2 regions of the Stenotrophomonas sp. 96582_Sma genome follow, and region 2 is predicted to be linked to the other one. Evidence: predicted binding sites of a transcription regulator. Region 2 holds the regulator's gene; the other holds the start of a gene.
What was found. The regulator HrcA, encoded in region 2, represses chaperone genes, less so after heat shock. The targets are predictions, from matches to a motif close to TTNGCACTCNNNNNNNNNGAGTGCNAA.
Positions count from the first base shown of each region.

Region 1: the regulator HrcA is predicted to act here: its motif matches at 3,443-3,469, upstream of ACZK2R_RS21110 (co-chaperone GroES).

Region 1 is NZ_CM151122.1:4,495,756-4,503,714, reverse strand. Features, by position in the region: gene ACZK2R_RS21125 (protein-disulfide reductase DsbD domain-containing protein) at 1-964, opposite strand, end outside; gene cutA (divalent-cation tolerance protein CutA) at 961-1,299, opposite strand; gene ACZK2R_RS21115 (endonuclease) at 1,368-3,158, opposite strand; gene ACZK2R_RS21110 (co-chaperone GroES) at 3,516-3,803, shown strand; gene groL (chaperonin GroEL) at 3,885-5,534, shown strand; gene ACZK2R_RS21100 (LysR substrate-binding domain-containing protein) at 5,623-6,546, opposite strand; gene ACZK2R_RS21095 (glutathione S-transferase family protein) at 6,792-7,427, shown strand; gene ACZK2R_RS21090 (LLM class oxidoreductase) at 7,441-7,959, shown strand, end outside.
Region 2 is NZ_CM151122.1:1,814,997-1,822,955, reverse strand. Features, by position in the region: gene dnaJ (molecular chaperone DnaJ) at 1-212, opposite strand, end outside; gene dnaK (molecular chaperone DnaK) at 367-2,292, opposite strand; gene grpE (nucleotide exchange factor GrpE) at 2,475-2,990, opposite strand; gene hrcA (heat-inducible transcriptional repressor HrcA) at 3,054-4,118, opposite strand; gene recN (DNA repair protein RecN) at 4,234-5,895, shown strand; gene ACZK2R_RS08540 (LysR family transcriptional regulator) at 6,017-6,934, opposite strand; gene ACZK2R_RS08535 (SGNH/GDSL hydrolase family protein) at 7,032-7,959, shown strand, end outside.

The DNA of each region.
Region 1 (7,959 bases), 2.4 Mb from region 2:
TGCGCGGTGGCGCCTGGTCGGCACTGCTGCTGACCTTGCCGGCCGGAATGGACAGCTTCACCCGGCGGGTCATCGGCGGGTAGCAGATGCCATCGGTCTGGCAACCCTGGAAGGTCACCACCAGAGTGCTGTCGACCGCATCGGCGATGGAGCGGCGCAGCGGCAGCGGCACTTCCACCTGGTTGAAGTACACCGAGACATCGCCGAAGTGTTCGTCGCGATGCGACTGTGCGGCAGGCCAGCGCAGCTTGTCGGCCAGCACCCCGGTGCTGCCGTCCAGCTTCACCGAAGTGCGGTCGCGATACAGGTAGTAGCCCGGCGCCGGGCTGAAGCGCAGCAGCAGGGTATTGCCGTCGCTGGCGATGGCGTCGAAGCCGAACGCCTGCTCCGACGGCAGCGGCAGCGCCTGGCTGTTGCTGGCCGCGCCCGGCAGGCGCAGGCCACCGCTGTTGCCGGCACCGGCCAGCGGGTTGTTGAACGGGCTTGCGGCACCGGCACGCGCGGCAGGCACCGCGGCCGCCGCACCGGCGCCCGGCAGGGTGACCTGCACCACGCGCTTCTGCGGCGGGTAGCAGACACCGGCATCGGCGCAGCCCTGGTAACGCACTTCCAGGCTGATGGTGCCGGCGGCGTCGGTCGGCGTGCCGGGCAGGGTGGCCTGCAGGCGTTCGCGATAGGTTTCGACTTCGCCGAAGAAATCGTCGTGGTGCTTGTCGCCCTTGGGCATCTGCAGCGCGCCGGCATTGAAGGCCGGATCCGCCTTGACGCTGGTGCGGTGGCGATACAGGTAGTAGCCCGGCGCGATCTTGAACTGCAGCTGCACCTGGCCGCGTTCGGGGGCGGTCGCTGTCAGCGCGAACGCCTGGTCCACCGGCAGCAGGTCCTTCTCATCCAGCGCGAAGGCCGGCAGCGAGAGCCACAACAGGGCGCACAGGGCGGCGCCACGCGCAAACAAAGTCTTCAATCAGTGTCCTCCCGGGTCTGTGCCCGGATCCAGTCCAGATACGCCGGCAGGCCGGCCCGGGTTTCGACCGCGATGCACTCCGGGAGTTCATACGGATGCAGTTCGACGATCCGGGCGATTGCGTCATCGACGCGGCTCGCGGTGGTCTTCACCAGCAGCTGCAGTTCGGTGTCGGTAGTGACCTCGCCCTGCCAGCGGTAGGTCGACTGCGCGCCCTCCAGCCGTGTGACGCACGCGGCCAGGCGCTCGCCAACAAGCGCGTGCGCGATGCGCTCGGCACTGGCCCGGTCCGGGCAGGTGGTCAACAGCAGCAGGACGGGATCGATGGTCGACATGACCGTCGAGTATAGGGCCGCCGCCGGGTCAGGGCCCGGCGGCGGCAGTGGACCGCTGCGTTGCGCGGTCAGTTGGCCAGCTGGCAGGAGGCCGGCTTGGCCGAGGTGAACAGGCCAGGGGTCGCCCACTCGGGGTGGTCGATGAACGGGTTGCGGTTGCCCTGGAAGCTGTAGATCACGTCGTTGCGGGCACGCTCGGCATCATCCGGCGGATCGGACAGGTGCCAGTCGATCAGCGTCGAGAGCAGGCCCATGTAGGCCGGCGAACTGCTGGTCTTGACGATCCTGCTGCGGTCGTCGGTCAGCTCCAGGTCCGGCTCGGACTGGCCGGTGGCCGCATCCTTGCCGCCCTCGTAGCGGATCGCCATGTACATCACCGCACGCGCCATGTCGCCCTTGCGCTTGCCCCACACCTCGAAGGTGCCGGTGTTGCCGTCCGGCGTGCGCACCCAGTTGGAGTTGCCCGGGTAGCCGCCGCTGCCGCCGCCCTGGCCGTTGTTGGCCTCGGTGGCGCGTTCGCCGCAGTTGGCGTCGCACTTGCCGAATGGCTTGTTGCCACGGTCGGCGTTCCACTGCGCGTCGGTCAGGTACAGCATGTGGGTGTCGGTGTACGGCGCGTACGGCAGGCCCTTGTCGCCGGTGGTGCTGGCAAAGCCCAGCGAGTTCGGCCAGGTGTGCTCGCGGTTGTACTTCAGGCCGCCGCCGCTGCCGGCGCGGTCGGTCACCTTGGCGTAGCTGCGGTTGCGGTACGCATCCAGGATCCTGCCGCTGTTGTTCGGATCCTCGTCGGCGATTTCCAGGATGGTCCAGGTGCTGGTGCCCGAGCCGCTGTACGGGTAGGCGGTGTGGCCCTTGATGGTGGCGTGCAGCGAGCAGCGTAGCTGGCTGGGGCTGCTGGTATTGACCTTGGAGTAGTAACCGGCCGGCACGCCCGGGTTGCCCGGGTCCGGATTGCCGCCGGTGCTGGCCACGGTGAAGGCGATGCGGCTGTCGGCGGCCGGGTGTGCGCCCTGCAGGTCGGTGATGCGCGCGGCGCGGATGTCGAAGCGGCAGGCTTCACCGGCCACCAGCGCGGTGTTGGTGGACAGCTTCACGCTGCGGCCGCTGGCCGGGTAGGTCAGCGGCACGCTGCCGGAGGTGCCGCAGCTCAGGGCGAAGGCGCCGCTGGCCAGGTTCACCGTCTCGCTGAACACCACTTCCAGGTCGGCGGCGGCCGGGAAGGTGCTGCTGCCCTGGGCCGGGGTGGTGGTGGAGACCGACGGCGGCGTGTTCGGGCCCGGGGTGCCACCCCCGCTGAAGGTCTGGCCGTTGTTGCAGCTGCCAAACGTCTGCTTGGCCGATTCGGCCCAGGTGAAGTGGGCGTACTGGCTGCCGCTGCCGGTCAGCTGCAGCGAGGTGCCCGGGGCCGTGCTGTTGGTCTCGGCCACCGGAATGTTCTGGCTGGTCATGCCGGCGGCAGGGCCACCGGAGGCGGTGATGGCGCCCTCGTAGCTGAGGAACTGGACCACCTTGCCGCTGGCATCGACCAGGGCGATGCCGTCGTTCGGGCCGTTCTGCAGGCCGTTGGTCGGGTAGCTGACCACGGCCAGGGTGGCGCTGCCGCAACCCGCGGCGGTGCCGGCCGGGACCGGATTGTTGGCGTAGACCGTGGCGGCCGAAGGATTGCTGCCGTTGTAGAGATAGAGGCGGTAGCCGGACAGGTCCTCGCCCGCGGTAGCGACCACTTCGATGGCTTCGCCGACGTCACCGGCGGCGGTGCTGTCGTCGTAGTGCAGTTCGTTGATGAAGACCTCGGCCTGGGCCGGCGCGGCGGCCAGCGCCAGCAGGCAGGCGGCGGCAAGCGGGGACAGCAATCGCATCGACTACTCCTTGTGATTGGGAATGCGCGGCCGAGCCTAAGGCCGATCCAGTGACACTTTGTCGTAAATGAACGTCAGATATCTGACAGTGCGACGCGAGTCACCAAAAGTCGAGGATTCCAGAGACAGGGTTGCCGCGTTGCACCGGCATCCAGGCCTTCACATGGGCGCAGATCGAGTGGGCCCGGGGCAGTGAAATTTTTTCCGCGAGCGGCCTTGAAAGGTCCGGGGCCAGCTCCATCTCTGTCCTGCTCCCGATCCATCGGGCTTTTTCGCGAGCAATGCTGGCAGTCACCTGGGGTGAGTGCTAACATCGCCAGACTTTTTCAGACCAATCAATAACTTAAGAGGTCTCTCATGAGCATCAAGCCGCTGCACGACCGCGTTGTGGTCAAGCCGATCGAAGCCGACGAAATCTCCGCCGGTGGCATCGTCATTCCGGATTCGGCCAAGGAAAAGTCCACCAAGGGTGAAGTCGTGGCCGTCGGCCCGGGCAAGCCGCTGGACAACGGCAGCGTGCGCGCGCCGTCGCTGAAGGTCGGCGACAAGGTCATCTACGGCCAGTACGCCGGCAGCTCGTACAAGAGCGAAGGCGTCGAGTACAAGGTCCTGCGCGAAGACGACGTGCTCGCCGTCATCGGCTGAGCCTCGGCGCGACCTGCTTTTCTGTAAGACATCCCCTTTCGTCGCCGGGCCCGGCCCGGTGCAAACATCGAGGTAATCGCAATGGCTGCCAAGGATATTCGTTTCGGTGAAGACGCCCGTTCGCGCATGGTGCGCGGCGTCAACGTTCTCGCCAATGCCGTCAAGGCCACCCTGGGCCCGAAGGGCCGCAACGTCGTGCTGGAAAAGAGCTTCGGCGCGCCGACCATCACCAAGGACGGCGTGTCCGTCGCCAAGGAAATCGAACTGGCTGACAAGTTCGAGAACATGGGCGCGCAGATGGTGAAGGAAGTTGCTTCGCGCACCAACGACGACGCCGGCGACGGCACCACCACCGCCACCGTGCTGGCCCAGGCCCTGATCCGCGAAGGCGCCAAGGCCGTTGCCGCCGGCATGAACCCGATGGACCTCAAGCGTGGTATCGACAAGGCCGTCGTGGCCGCCGTTGCCGAGCTGAAGACCATCTCCAAGCCGACCGCCGACGACAAGGCGATTGCCCAGGTCGGTACCATCTCGGCCAACTCGGACGAGTCGATCGGCCAGATCATCGCTGACGCGATGAAGGAAGTCGGCAAGGAAGGCGTGATCACCGTTGAAGAAGGCTCGGGCCTGGACAACGAGCTGGACGTGGTCAAGGGCATGCAGTTCGACCGCGGCTACCTGTCCCCGTACTTCATCAACAACCAGCAGTCGCAGACCGCTGACCTGGATGACCCGTTCATCCTGTTGCACGACAAGAAGATCTCCAACGTCCGTGACCTGCTGCCGGTGCTGGAAGGCGTCGCCAAGGCCGGCAAGCCGCTGCTGATCGTTGCCGAAGAAGTTGAAGGCGAAGCGCTGGCGACCCTGGTGGTCAACACCATCCGTGGCATCGTCAAGGTCGTGGCCGTCAAGGCTCCGGGCTTCGGCGACCGTCGCAAGGCGATGCTGGAAGACATGGCCGTGCTGACCGGCGGCACCGTGATCTCCGAAGAAGTGGGCCTGTCGCTGGAAAAGGCCACCATCAAGGACCTGGGCCGCGCCAAGAAGGTGCAGGTCTCCAAGGAAAACACCACCATCATCGATGGCGTGGGTGACAAGGCTGCCGTCGACGCACGCGTCGGCCAGATCAAGACCCAGATCCAGGACACCTCCTCGGATTACGACCGCGAGAAGCTGCAGGAACGCGTGGCCAAGCTGGCCGGTGGCGTTGCCGTGATCAAGGTCGGTGCTTCGACCGAAATCGAAATGAAGGAAAAGAAGGATCGCGTCGACGACGCCCTGCACGCTACCCGTGCAGCCGTTGAAGAAGGCGTGGTCCCGGGCGGCGGCGTGGCCCTGGTCCGTGCGGTCACCGCACTGGCCGGCCTGAAGGGTGCCAACGAAGACCAGAACCACGGCATCCAGATCGCCCTGCGCGCGATGGAAGCCCCGTTGCGCGAAATCGTGGCCAACGCCGGTGAAGAACCGTCGGTCATCATCAACAAGGTCAAGGAAGGCACCGGCAGCTTCGGCTACAACGCCGCCACCGGCGAGTTCGGTGACATGCTGCAGTTCGGCATCCTGGACCCGACCAAGGTGACCCGTTCGGCGCTGCAGAACGCAGCTTCGATCGCTGGCCTGATGATCACCACCGAAGCCATGGTTGCCGAAGCTCCGAAGAAGGACGAGCCGGCCATGGGTGGCGCCGGTGGCATGGGCGGCATGGGTGGCATGGGCGGCATGGACTTCTAAGTCCCCACGTTCGCCCCGCAATGAAAAACCCCGCCGCAAGGCGGGGTTTTTTTGTGGCCGGCCGCAACGGCATCGCTTTCCGAGCGGCTCATCCTGCGTCCTGCAGGGTGTGTGTGCCTGCTTCCTGCGGCGTCATCAATGCTGCATGCAACCAGGTCATGAAAGCAGGTATCGCCGCGTTGGCCTCGCCGTCCGCACGCGTCACCGCGTAGTAGGCGAAGGCCTGTGGCCAGGGCTGGTCGATCACCACCTGCAGCCGGCCATTGGCGAGTTCTTCGGCCGCGTGGATGTCGCGCACCAGGGCGATGCCTTGCCCGGCCACCGCCGCGCGGATCAGCAACAGGTCGTCATCGAACGCAGGGCCGCGCTCCAGTCGTTCATCGACGGGCAGATCCAGTGCCTGGAACCACAGCCGCCAGTCGCTGCGGTCGGCGTCCTGCAGCAGCGGCAGCTGCAGGCAATCCTGTACCGAGCTGACCGTCGGTGCGCCGGCCAACAATGCTGGACTGGCCACCGGCAGCAGTACCGGCGCCAGAAGATGCTCGGCATGCAGGCCAGGGTAGCGGCCCAGTCCATGACGGATCGCGATGTCCACGCCGTCGCGGCGCAGGTCGACCAACGCCGCGCTCGAGTCCAGCTGCACGTCCACCTGCGGATGCAACGCACTGAACCCGCCCAGTCGCGGCGCCAACCACTGTGCGGCGAAGCTCGGTGCCGCGCTGATGCGTAGCGTGCACCGTGTTTCCCAGCGTTCGAGTGTCTGCAGGCTCTGTGCGATCTGATCGAAGGCCTGCAGCAGCTCCGGATACACGCGCGCGCCGGCTGCACTGAGCACCACGCCATGCCGGGTGCGGTCGAACAGGCTCACGCCCAGCCGCTCCTGCAGCTGTCGAAGCTGCTGGCTGATTGCACCAGGTGTCACCCCCATCGCATCGGCGGCGGCGGTCAGGCTGCCATGTCGGCCGGTTTCAACGAAGGCCCGCAGGCCCAGCAGCGGCAGCACCGCACCCATCTCAACTCTCCTGTAACCGCGTCGGCACGCGCCGCGCTGCGACAGCATATCGACCGCACTGCAGGCTGTCGCGCGCGCGTCGCGCACGTTGAGCCCCGCTCAACTCCCCGTGCAGAAGACATCGTTTCCCCGCGACGCAGGCCTTTCCTAGACTGCCTGCACGGCTGCTGCAGCGCCCGTTCCCGCATCGCCCGGCCACCTTCAACGGCCGATGCATGCCGTCGCTCCCTGCGTCCAGGATTCCCATGAACGAACCTTCGCTGCACCTGTACTCCGACAGTTCTCCCAATGGCTTCAAGGCCACCATCGCACTGGAAGAACTGGGTCTTCCCTATCACCTTCACCACGTCCACATCGCCGATGGTGAACATCGCCATCCCGACTTCCTGCGGCTCAACCCGCATGGCCGCATTCCCGTGCTGGAAGATCGCGCGCGCGGCATCGTTGTCTTCGAGTCGGCGGCGATCCTGATGTACCTGGCCGAACAGGGCAATGCGTTGCTGCCTTCCGAACCGGCTGCGCGCTGGGAGACGCTGACCTGGCTGATGTTCCATGCCGCCAGCGTCGGCCCGATCCTCGGCCAGCGCGTGCACTTCGAGCATTTCGCACAACAGCCCGATTCCGCGGCAATCGAACGCTACCGCCGCCTGAGCGACGAGCTGTTCGGCGTACTCGACCAGCGCCTGCAGGGACGCGAGTGGTTGGCTGGCGATCACTACTCGATTGCCGACATCGCCCACTTCGGCTGGCTGCACATCGCCCGCATCATCGACATCGATTTGTCGCGGCATCGCCATCTGGATGCGTGGTACGCACGGGTTGCCGCACGCCCTGCGGTACAGCGCGGCGTGCAGCTGCCCGAGCCGGCCACCGGACCGTAAGGAGGCGACGCATATGAACGATACCATTGCAGTGCCGGGCGCGTCGGCGCCGGTCTTTGCCACGCACCCGGGCTACCAGCGCATGTTCCGCGCCGACGCGCTGACCCTGGGCATCTACCTGCCGCTGCGCTTCTACCAGGGCGACATGGCCGTGCTGCAGGGCCAGGCGCGGCTGGTGGAGGAGATCGACCGCCATGGCTTCGCTGCGGTATGGGTGCGTGACGTACCGCTGTTCGATCCGTTGTTCGGCGATGCGGGGCAGCTGTTCGATCCATTCACCTACCTTGCGTGGCTGGCAGCGCGCACACAGCGGGTGGCCCTGGCCACCGGCAGCGTGGTGCTGCCACTGCGCCATCCGATCGATCTGGCCAAGGCCGCGGCGTCGATCGATCAGCTGTCCGGTGGGCGGCTGGTGATGGGTGTGGCGTCCGGTGATCGACCGCTGGAGTTTCCGGCCTATGGACTGGAGCACGCGGCGCGCGGAGAGCGTTTTGCCACCGCAATGAACGAGATGCGCCGTTGGCTGCAACCG
Region 2 (7,959 bases):
TGGCCATGGCTGTCGTACATGCGGCGCTTGTTGCCGTCGGACAGCACTTCGTAGGCTTCCTTGCACTCCTTGAAGGAGGCTTCGGCCGCCGCATCACCCGGGTTGCGGTCCGGGTGGAACTTCATCGCGCAGCGACGGTAGGCCTTCTTCAGCTCTTCGTCGTTGGCGGTGCGGGCAACGCCCAGCACTTCGTAGTAATCGCGCTTGCTCATATCGTGAATCGGGTTCCGGAAAGTCGGGATTCGTCAAAGCGGAAGAGCGGAACCAGGTCCGCTCTTGCGTCGGGCGCCCCGACACGCCGGTGGGCGGTCAGGACCCTGATGCGACAACGGGACGCTGATGGCCAGCGTCCCGTGTCGGTCCGGATCAGGACTTCTTGTCGTCCTTGACTTCGGTGAACTCGGCGTCCACCACGTCATCCTGCGGCTTGCCCGCATTGCCAGCGTCGGCACCCGGGGCGGCACCGCCCTGGTCGGCCGAAGCGGCGGCGAACAGCGACTGGCCGGCTTCTTCCAGTGCCTTCGACTTGGCTTCGATCTGTGCCTTGTCGTCACCCTTCATCGCGGTTTCCAGGTCGGCCAGCGCCGCCTCGACCTTGCCGATGACATCGCCGCCGACCTTGCTGCCGTGCTCGGTGATGGCGCTGCGGGTGCCGTGGATCAGGGCGTCGGCCTGGTTGCGGGCCTGCACCAGCTCCTGGAACTTCTTGTCTTCTTCGCGGTTGGCTTCCGCGTCGGCGACCATGCGTGCGATCTCTTCCTCGGACAGGCCCGAACCGGCCTTGATCTCGACCTTCTGTTCCTTGTTGGTCTTCTTGTCCTTGGCCGACACGTGCAGGATGCCGTTGGCGTCGATGTCGAAGGACACTTCCACCTGCGGCAGGCCGCGCGGGGCCGGCTCGATGCCGGACAGGTCGAACTTGGCCAGCGACTTGTTGAAGCGGGCCTGTTCGCGCTCACCCTGCAGCACGTGCACGGTCACGGCCGACTGGTTGTCCTCGGCGGTGGAGAACACCTGCGAGGCCTTGGTCGGGATGGTGGTGTTCTTCTCGATGATCTTGGTGAACACGCCGCCCATGGTCTCGATGCCCAGCGACAGCGGGGTCACGTCCAGCAGCAGCACATCCTTGACGTCGCCGCCCAGCACGCCGCCCTGGATCGCAGCACCCAGTGCCACGGCTTCGTCCGGGTTGACGTCCTTGCGCGGTTCCTTGCCGAAGAACTCGGTCACCGCCTGCTGCACCTTCGGCATGCGGGTCTGGCCACCGACCAGGATCACTTCGCTGATGTCGCTCGAACGCAGGCCGGCATCGTTCAGGGCAACGCGGCACGGCTCGATCGACTTCTTGATCAGGTCTTCCACCAGCGCTTCCAGCTTGGCGCGGGTCAGCTTGATGTTCAGGTGCTTCGGACCCGAGGCGTCAGCGGTGACGTACGGCAGGTTCACTTCGGTCTGCTGGGCGCTGGACAGCTCGATCTTGGCGCGCTCGGCGGCGTCCTTCAGGCGCTGCAGGGCCAGCGGATCCTTGCGCAGGTCGATGCCCTGGTCCTTGTTGAACTCTTCAACCAGGTACTCGATGACGCGGTTGTCGAAGTCTTCGCCGCCCAGGAAGGTGTCGCCGTTGGTGGCCAGCACTTCGAACTGCTTCTCGCCGTCGACGTTGGCGATCTCGATCACCGAGACGTCGAAGGTGCCGCCGCCCAGGTCGTACACCACGATCTTGCGATCCTTGTTGTCACCCTTGTCCAGGCCATAGGCCAGCGCAGCCGCAGTCGGCTCGTTGATGATGCGCTTGACGTCCAGGCCCGCAATGCGGCCGGCGTCCTTGGTCGCCTGGCGCTGGCTGTCGTTGAAGTAGGCCGGCACGGTGATGACCGCTTCGGTGACCTTCTCACCGAGGAAGTCCTCGGCGGTCTTCTTCATCTTTTCCAGCACCTTGGCCGAGATTTCCTGCGGGGCCATCTTCTTGCCGTCGCTGGTCGACACCCAGGCGTCGCCATTGTCATGGGCCAGGATGCCGTACGGGACGTGCGCGATGTCCTTCTGCACTTCGGCGTCGGTGAACTTGCGGCCGATCAGGCGCTTCACCGCGTAGAAGGTGTTCTTCGGGTTGGTGACGGCCTGGCGCTTGGCCGAGGCGCCGACCAGGACTTCGCCGTCCTTGGTGTAGGCGACGATCGACGGGGTGGTGCGATCGCCTTCCGAATTCTCGATGACGCGGGCCTTGCCGCCGTCCATGATCGCCACGCACGAGTTGGTGGTGCCGAGGTCGATACCAATGATCTTGCCCATGGGGGAGACTCCTGAGGATGCTTGTTGGGGTCAGTCCGGCCGCTCGGCCGGTGGATGAATACGATGTGGGGGGGGCTCGTGGAACATTCAAGCCACCTCCCGAACGCTGTGTTCAGCGCCTGGAAAACCTTGCCAGGCATGGCCTGGCACGACCGGGACCGGGCATGGCCCGGCCCGGCCGATCAATCGGCGGCCACCACCACCAGCGCCGGCCGCAGCAGGCGCTCGTTGAGCAGGTAGCCCTTCTGGAACACGGTCACCACGCTGCCCGGGGCGGCGCCCGGGGTCGGCACCTGGCTGATCGCCTGGTGGTGTTCCGGGTTGAACGGCTGGCCGATCGGGTCCAGCAGGACCAGGCCGTTGTCGGCAGCGACCTTCAGCAGCTGCTTGTAGGTCAGCTCCAGGCCTTCGCGCAGCGGATGCGGGTCGTCGCCGGCGGCCTTCAGGCCGGCATCCAGGCTGTCGAATACCGGCAGCAGCTCGCCAAGCAGCTTCTCGTTGGCGAACTTGCGGGCCTGCTCAATGTCACGGGCAACACGCTTGCGCTGGTTCTCGAGGTCGGCGCGCTCACGCAGCGCATCGGCCTTGATCTGCTCGACTTCGGCGCGCAGGCGCTCCACTTCGTCGTTGACGCCGGCGGCGGCGGCCGCATCGGCGGCAGTCTGCTGGGATTCGATATCTGGATGTTCGTGGTTCATGTCTGGGTCCCTGGCGGTCAGTCTCCGCCTCCACCCACCCTAGTGTGGGCGGGATGCTGCGTTTCAAGCGTCGGATGTTCCGGGAGTGCGCCCGGCCGGTGAAAAGGCCGCGCCGAGCACATCGGCAGTGGCCTGGACCAGCGGAATCATGCGGTCGTAGGCCATCCGCTTGGGGCCGATCACGCCCAGCACGCCCAGTACCTGGCCATTGGCGGTGTACGGGGCGGTGACCAGCGAGACCCCCTGCAGCGGCATCATCCCGGTCTCCTCGCCAATGAAGATGCGCACCCCCGGGGCCTGGATGGTGCGCTCCAGCAGCTGCAGGATCTCGCGCTTGCTGGAGAACAGCTCGAACAGTTCGCGCAGGCGCTCCAGGTCGGACAGGTCCTGCACCCCCATCAGGCGGGTCTGGCCGGCCACCAGCATGTCGTCGGCGGCCGGCTGCAGGGCCTGCTCGGCCAGTTCGATGCTGTGCGCCAGCAGCTGCTCCAGCTCGGAACGGGCATCGCGCAGCTCCAGCAGCAGGCGGGTGCGGATCTCGGCCATCGGCAGGCCGGCGAAATGGGCATTGAGGTAGTTGGCGACCTGCTCCAGCTGGCCTGGCGCGAAGTCCTGGCGGGTCTCGATGACCCGGTTCTGCACCTCGTTGTCGGCAAACACCAGGATCGCCAGCACCCGGCGCCCGTCCAGCGCCACGAAATCGATCTGGCGGAAGGCGAACTGCTCGCGCCGCGGGGCGCTGACCACGCCGACGAAGTGGCTCATCGCCGACAGCAGCTCCGAGGCGCTGCCGAGCAGGGCCTGGGTGCTGCCGCCGCTGGCCAGCTCCTGACGCAGACGGGCCAGCTCGCCCTCGCCCGGCGGCTGCATCTGCAGCAGGCTGTCGACGAACACCCGGTAGCCATGCGCGGTCGGGATGCGCCCGGCCGAGGTATGCGGCGACGCCAGCAGCCCCAGGTCTTCAAGGTCGCCGAGGATGTTGCGGATGGTGGCCGGGCTGACCTCCAGGCCAGCCACACGCGCCAGCGTCTGCGAGCCGACCGGCTCACCGTCCTGGATGTAACGCGCAATCAGCGTGCGCAGCAGATGGCGCGCACGCGGGGCAAGCTGGTCGGGAGAACCGTGCATGGAATCAACCTGTGAGACACGGACACTAGATAATGGCGGCGCATCACCTTGGCAAGTCATTGGACCTCCCTCGCCCGCGTGCTAGCGTTGCGCGGCTGCTGATACCCCCTTACCCATGCTCAGACATCTTTCGATCAAGGATTTTGCCGTCGTCCGCGCCACCGAACTGGAGTTCGGGCCAGGCATGACCGTGGTTTCAGGCGAGACCGGCGCCGGCAAGTCGCTGATGGTCGACGCGCTGGGCTTCCTGTCCGGCCTGCGCGCCGACAGTGGCGTGGTCCGCCACGGCGCTGCGCGCGCCGAACTTTCCGCCGAGTTCGCGCTGGACCAGCTGCAGGCCGCGCGCCAGTGGCTGGCCGACAACGAGCTGGACGACGAGGAACAATGCCAGCTGCGCCGTGTGATCCGTGCCGATGGCGGTTCCCGGGCGTGGATCAATGGCCGTCCGGTGACCCTGGCCCAGCTGGGCGACCTGGCCTCGCTGCTGGTGGAGATCCACGGCCAGCACGAACAGCAGGCCCTGCTGACGCGCCCGTCGCAGCTGGCCCTGCTGGATGCCTATGCCGGCAACGAGAACGAGCGCCGCCAGGTGCGCCGCGCCGCCGCGGCCTGGCAGGCTCTGGTCCATGAATCGCTGGCGCTGTCGCAACAGGGCGACGTCAGTGACCGGATCGGCTTCCTGGAGCACCAGCTGCGCGAACTGGACCGCGAAGATCTGGAACCGGAGTCGATCGTCGCACTCGGTGCCAGCCACCGCCGCCAGGCCCACGCCAGCGCCCTGCTGAGCGCCTGCCAGGCGGCCAGCAACCAGCTCAATGGCGACGACGGCAGTTCCGCGCTGGACCTGCTGCAGCAGGTGCGCCACGAGCTGTCGCGCCTGATCGAACACGACCCGCGCCTGGGCGAGGTGGACGGCCTGATCGAGAACGCCTCGATCCAGCTGCACGAAGCCCTGTCGCTGCTGGACCGCGTGCATGACGACCTCGACGCCGACCCGGAGCAGTTCGAGGAGAACGAGCGTCGTCTCGGCCGCCTGCACGACCTGGCCCGCAAGCACCGCGTGCCGATGGACGAGCTGGGCGCGCAGCGCGAGCGCATGCATGCCGAAGTCGAACAGCTGCGCGGCGCCGACGAACGCCTGCAGCGCCTGGCCGGCGAAATCGACAAGGCCGCTGCGGCCTGGCGCGTACAGGCCGAGGTGCTGACCGTCAGCCGTCGCAGCGCCGCTGCCGAACTGTCGGCCACCACCACCGGCATCATCGCCGAGCTCGGCATGGGCGGCGGCCAGTTCCTGATCGAGCTGGAGCCACAGGACACTGGCAAGCCCGATCCGCAGGGTGCCGAACGCGTGGAGTTCCTGGTGGCGGCCAACGCCGGCCAGCCGCCGCGCGCCCTGCGCAAGGTGGCCTCGGGCGGTGAACTGTCGCGCATTTCGCTGGCCATCGAAGTGGCCGCGCTGGACCTGGATGCAGTACCGACCATGGTGTTCGACGAAGTCGACTCCGGCATCGGCGGCGCGGTGGCGGACATCGTCGGCCAGAAGCTGCGCGCCCTTGGCGAGAAGCGCCAAGTGCTGTGCGTGACCCACCTGCCGCAGGTCGCCTCCAAGGGCCACGCGCATTACCGGGTCAGCAAGGCCCCGGTGGAAGGCATGACCCAGAGCGCGGTGGAAAAGCTGGACAGCAAGGCACGCGAGGAAGAACTGGCGCGCATGCTGGGCGGCGTGGAAGTGAGCAAGGAAGCGCGCGCCGCCGCACGCAAGCTGCTGCAGGTCTGAGGCCTGTTCGCGGTTATCCACGCATGGCGTGGATCTACAACGCGCGAGGTAGTGCCGGCCGCTGGCCGGCAACGCAACACAGGTGAACGAAGATCATGAGGTTGCCGGCCAGCGGCCGGCACTACCCCCGTGGCCGCGCCAGATCCACCGTTTCCACCAGGAAATCGAGGAACGCACGCACCCTCAGCGGCAGGTAGCCGCCCTGCCCCAGGAACACCGCGTGCACCTCTTCCAGGTCACCGGGGTTGGCCTCCTCCAGCACCGGCAACAGGCGTCCAGCGGCGATGTCCTCCTGCACCTGGTAGGTCGCCAGCCGCGCCATGCCCAACCCGCCCAGCACCAGCTGCCGCAGCGCGTTGCCGTTGCTGGCGCGGGCATTGCCACTGGGCAGCAGCATGCGCTCGCGACCGTCCTGCAGCAGCGGCCAGCCCTGCATCGCACGCGCATGGCCGATGTCCAGACGGTTGTGCGACATCAGCTCCTCAGCGTTGCGCGGCAGTCCATGCCGCTGCGCGTAGGCTGGCGCGGCCACGATCATCATCCGCGTCGCACCCAGCCGTCGCGCCACCAGGCTGGAACTCTTCAGCGGGCCGGCCCGCACCGCCACGTCGGTGCGCTGCTCAAGCAGGTCGATCACCTCGTCGTTCAAGGTCAGATCCACCCCCACCTGCGGATTGCGCTCCAGGAATGCCGGCAGCAGCGGCAACAGGAAATGCTGGCCGAACGGCACGTTGGAATTGACCCGCAGGCGTCCGCGCGGCTCGGCATGGGCGCTGGCACAGCGCTCGGCCTCCTCCAGGTCGGCCAGCACGCGCAGGCCGCGCTCGTAGAATGCGCAGCCTTCCGGGGTCAGCTGCAGCTGGCGGGTGGAGCGCTGCAGCAGGCGCGTACCCAGCCGTTGCTCCAGCCGGGCTACCAGCTTGCTGACTGCCGACGGCGTCATGTCCAGGGTACGGGCCGCGGCGGAGAAGCCACCGGTCTCGATCACCCGCACGAACACTTCCAGTTCGCCGGATCGGTTGATGTCGGGTCGCGCCATGGCGATGAATCCAGTTCACAGATGATTATCCATGCGCAGTCTAGTTCACAGATCGACGGAGAATCACCATGGCCCTCCCTCCTCCCGGGATTGCCCGATGAACCGCCTCAGCCAGCTCACCGCGACCGCCTTGATCGCCCTCTCCAGCGCAGCCAGTGCCGCCCCGGCCCCGCACTGGGTCGCCAGCTGGCAGGCTAGTCCGCAACCGGTCTGGGGCGCCGATTTCCTGTTCCCGACCCTGGTCCCGGCCACGCTGCAGGACCAGACCTTCCGCCAGACCGCGCGCATCAGCCTGGGCGGGCCCCGGCTGCGGGTGCGGCTGAGCAATGCCTACGGCACCCAGCCGCTGCGGATCGGGGCGGCCAGCGTGGCCGCACACGCCGGTGTCACCCCGCAGCCGCTCAGTTTCGACGGCCAGCCCGGCGTATCGATCGAGCCCGGTCAGGAACGGCTGAGCGATCCGCTGCCACTGGCCACGGATGATCGCCAGGCGTTGCAGATCAGTGTCTTTGTGCCGGAACCGATGCCGGTACAGACGTTCCATTGGGAGGGCAGGCAGACCAGTTGGATTGCGCCCGGCGACCAGAGCCTGACCCAAGCTCTGAGCGGGGCCAGCAGCACCACTGCCCGCCTGTTCCTGGCCGGCATCGAGGTCGAGGCCGCTGCCAGCGCACGCAGCGTGGTGGTGATCGGCGACTCGATTACCGATGGCGCCACCGCCAGCCTCGATCAGGACCAGCGCTGGACCGACCATCTGGCGGCGCGTCTGGCACCGCGGGGCGTTGCCGTGGTCAACGCCGGTATTTCCGGGGGGCGGCTGCTGCGCGATGGCATGGGCGAATCCGCCCTGGCCCGCTTCCGGCGTGACGTGCTGGATCAACCAGGCGTGGTCAGCGTAGTCGTGCTGATCGGCATCAATGACATCAGCTGGCCCGGCACCGCCTTCGCCCGGAACCAGGCCCGGCCCACGCTGGCCGAACTGCAGGCGGGGTATCGCACCCTGGCCGAGCAGGCCCATCGGCGGG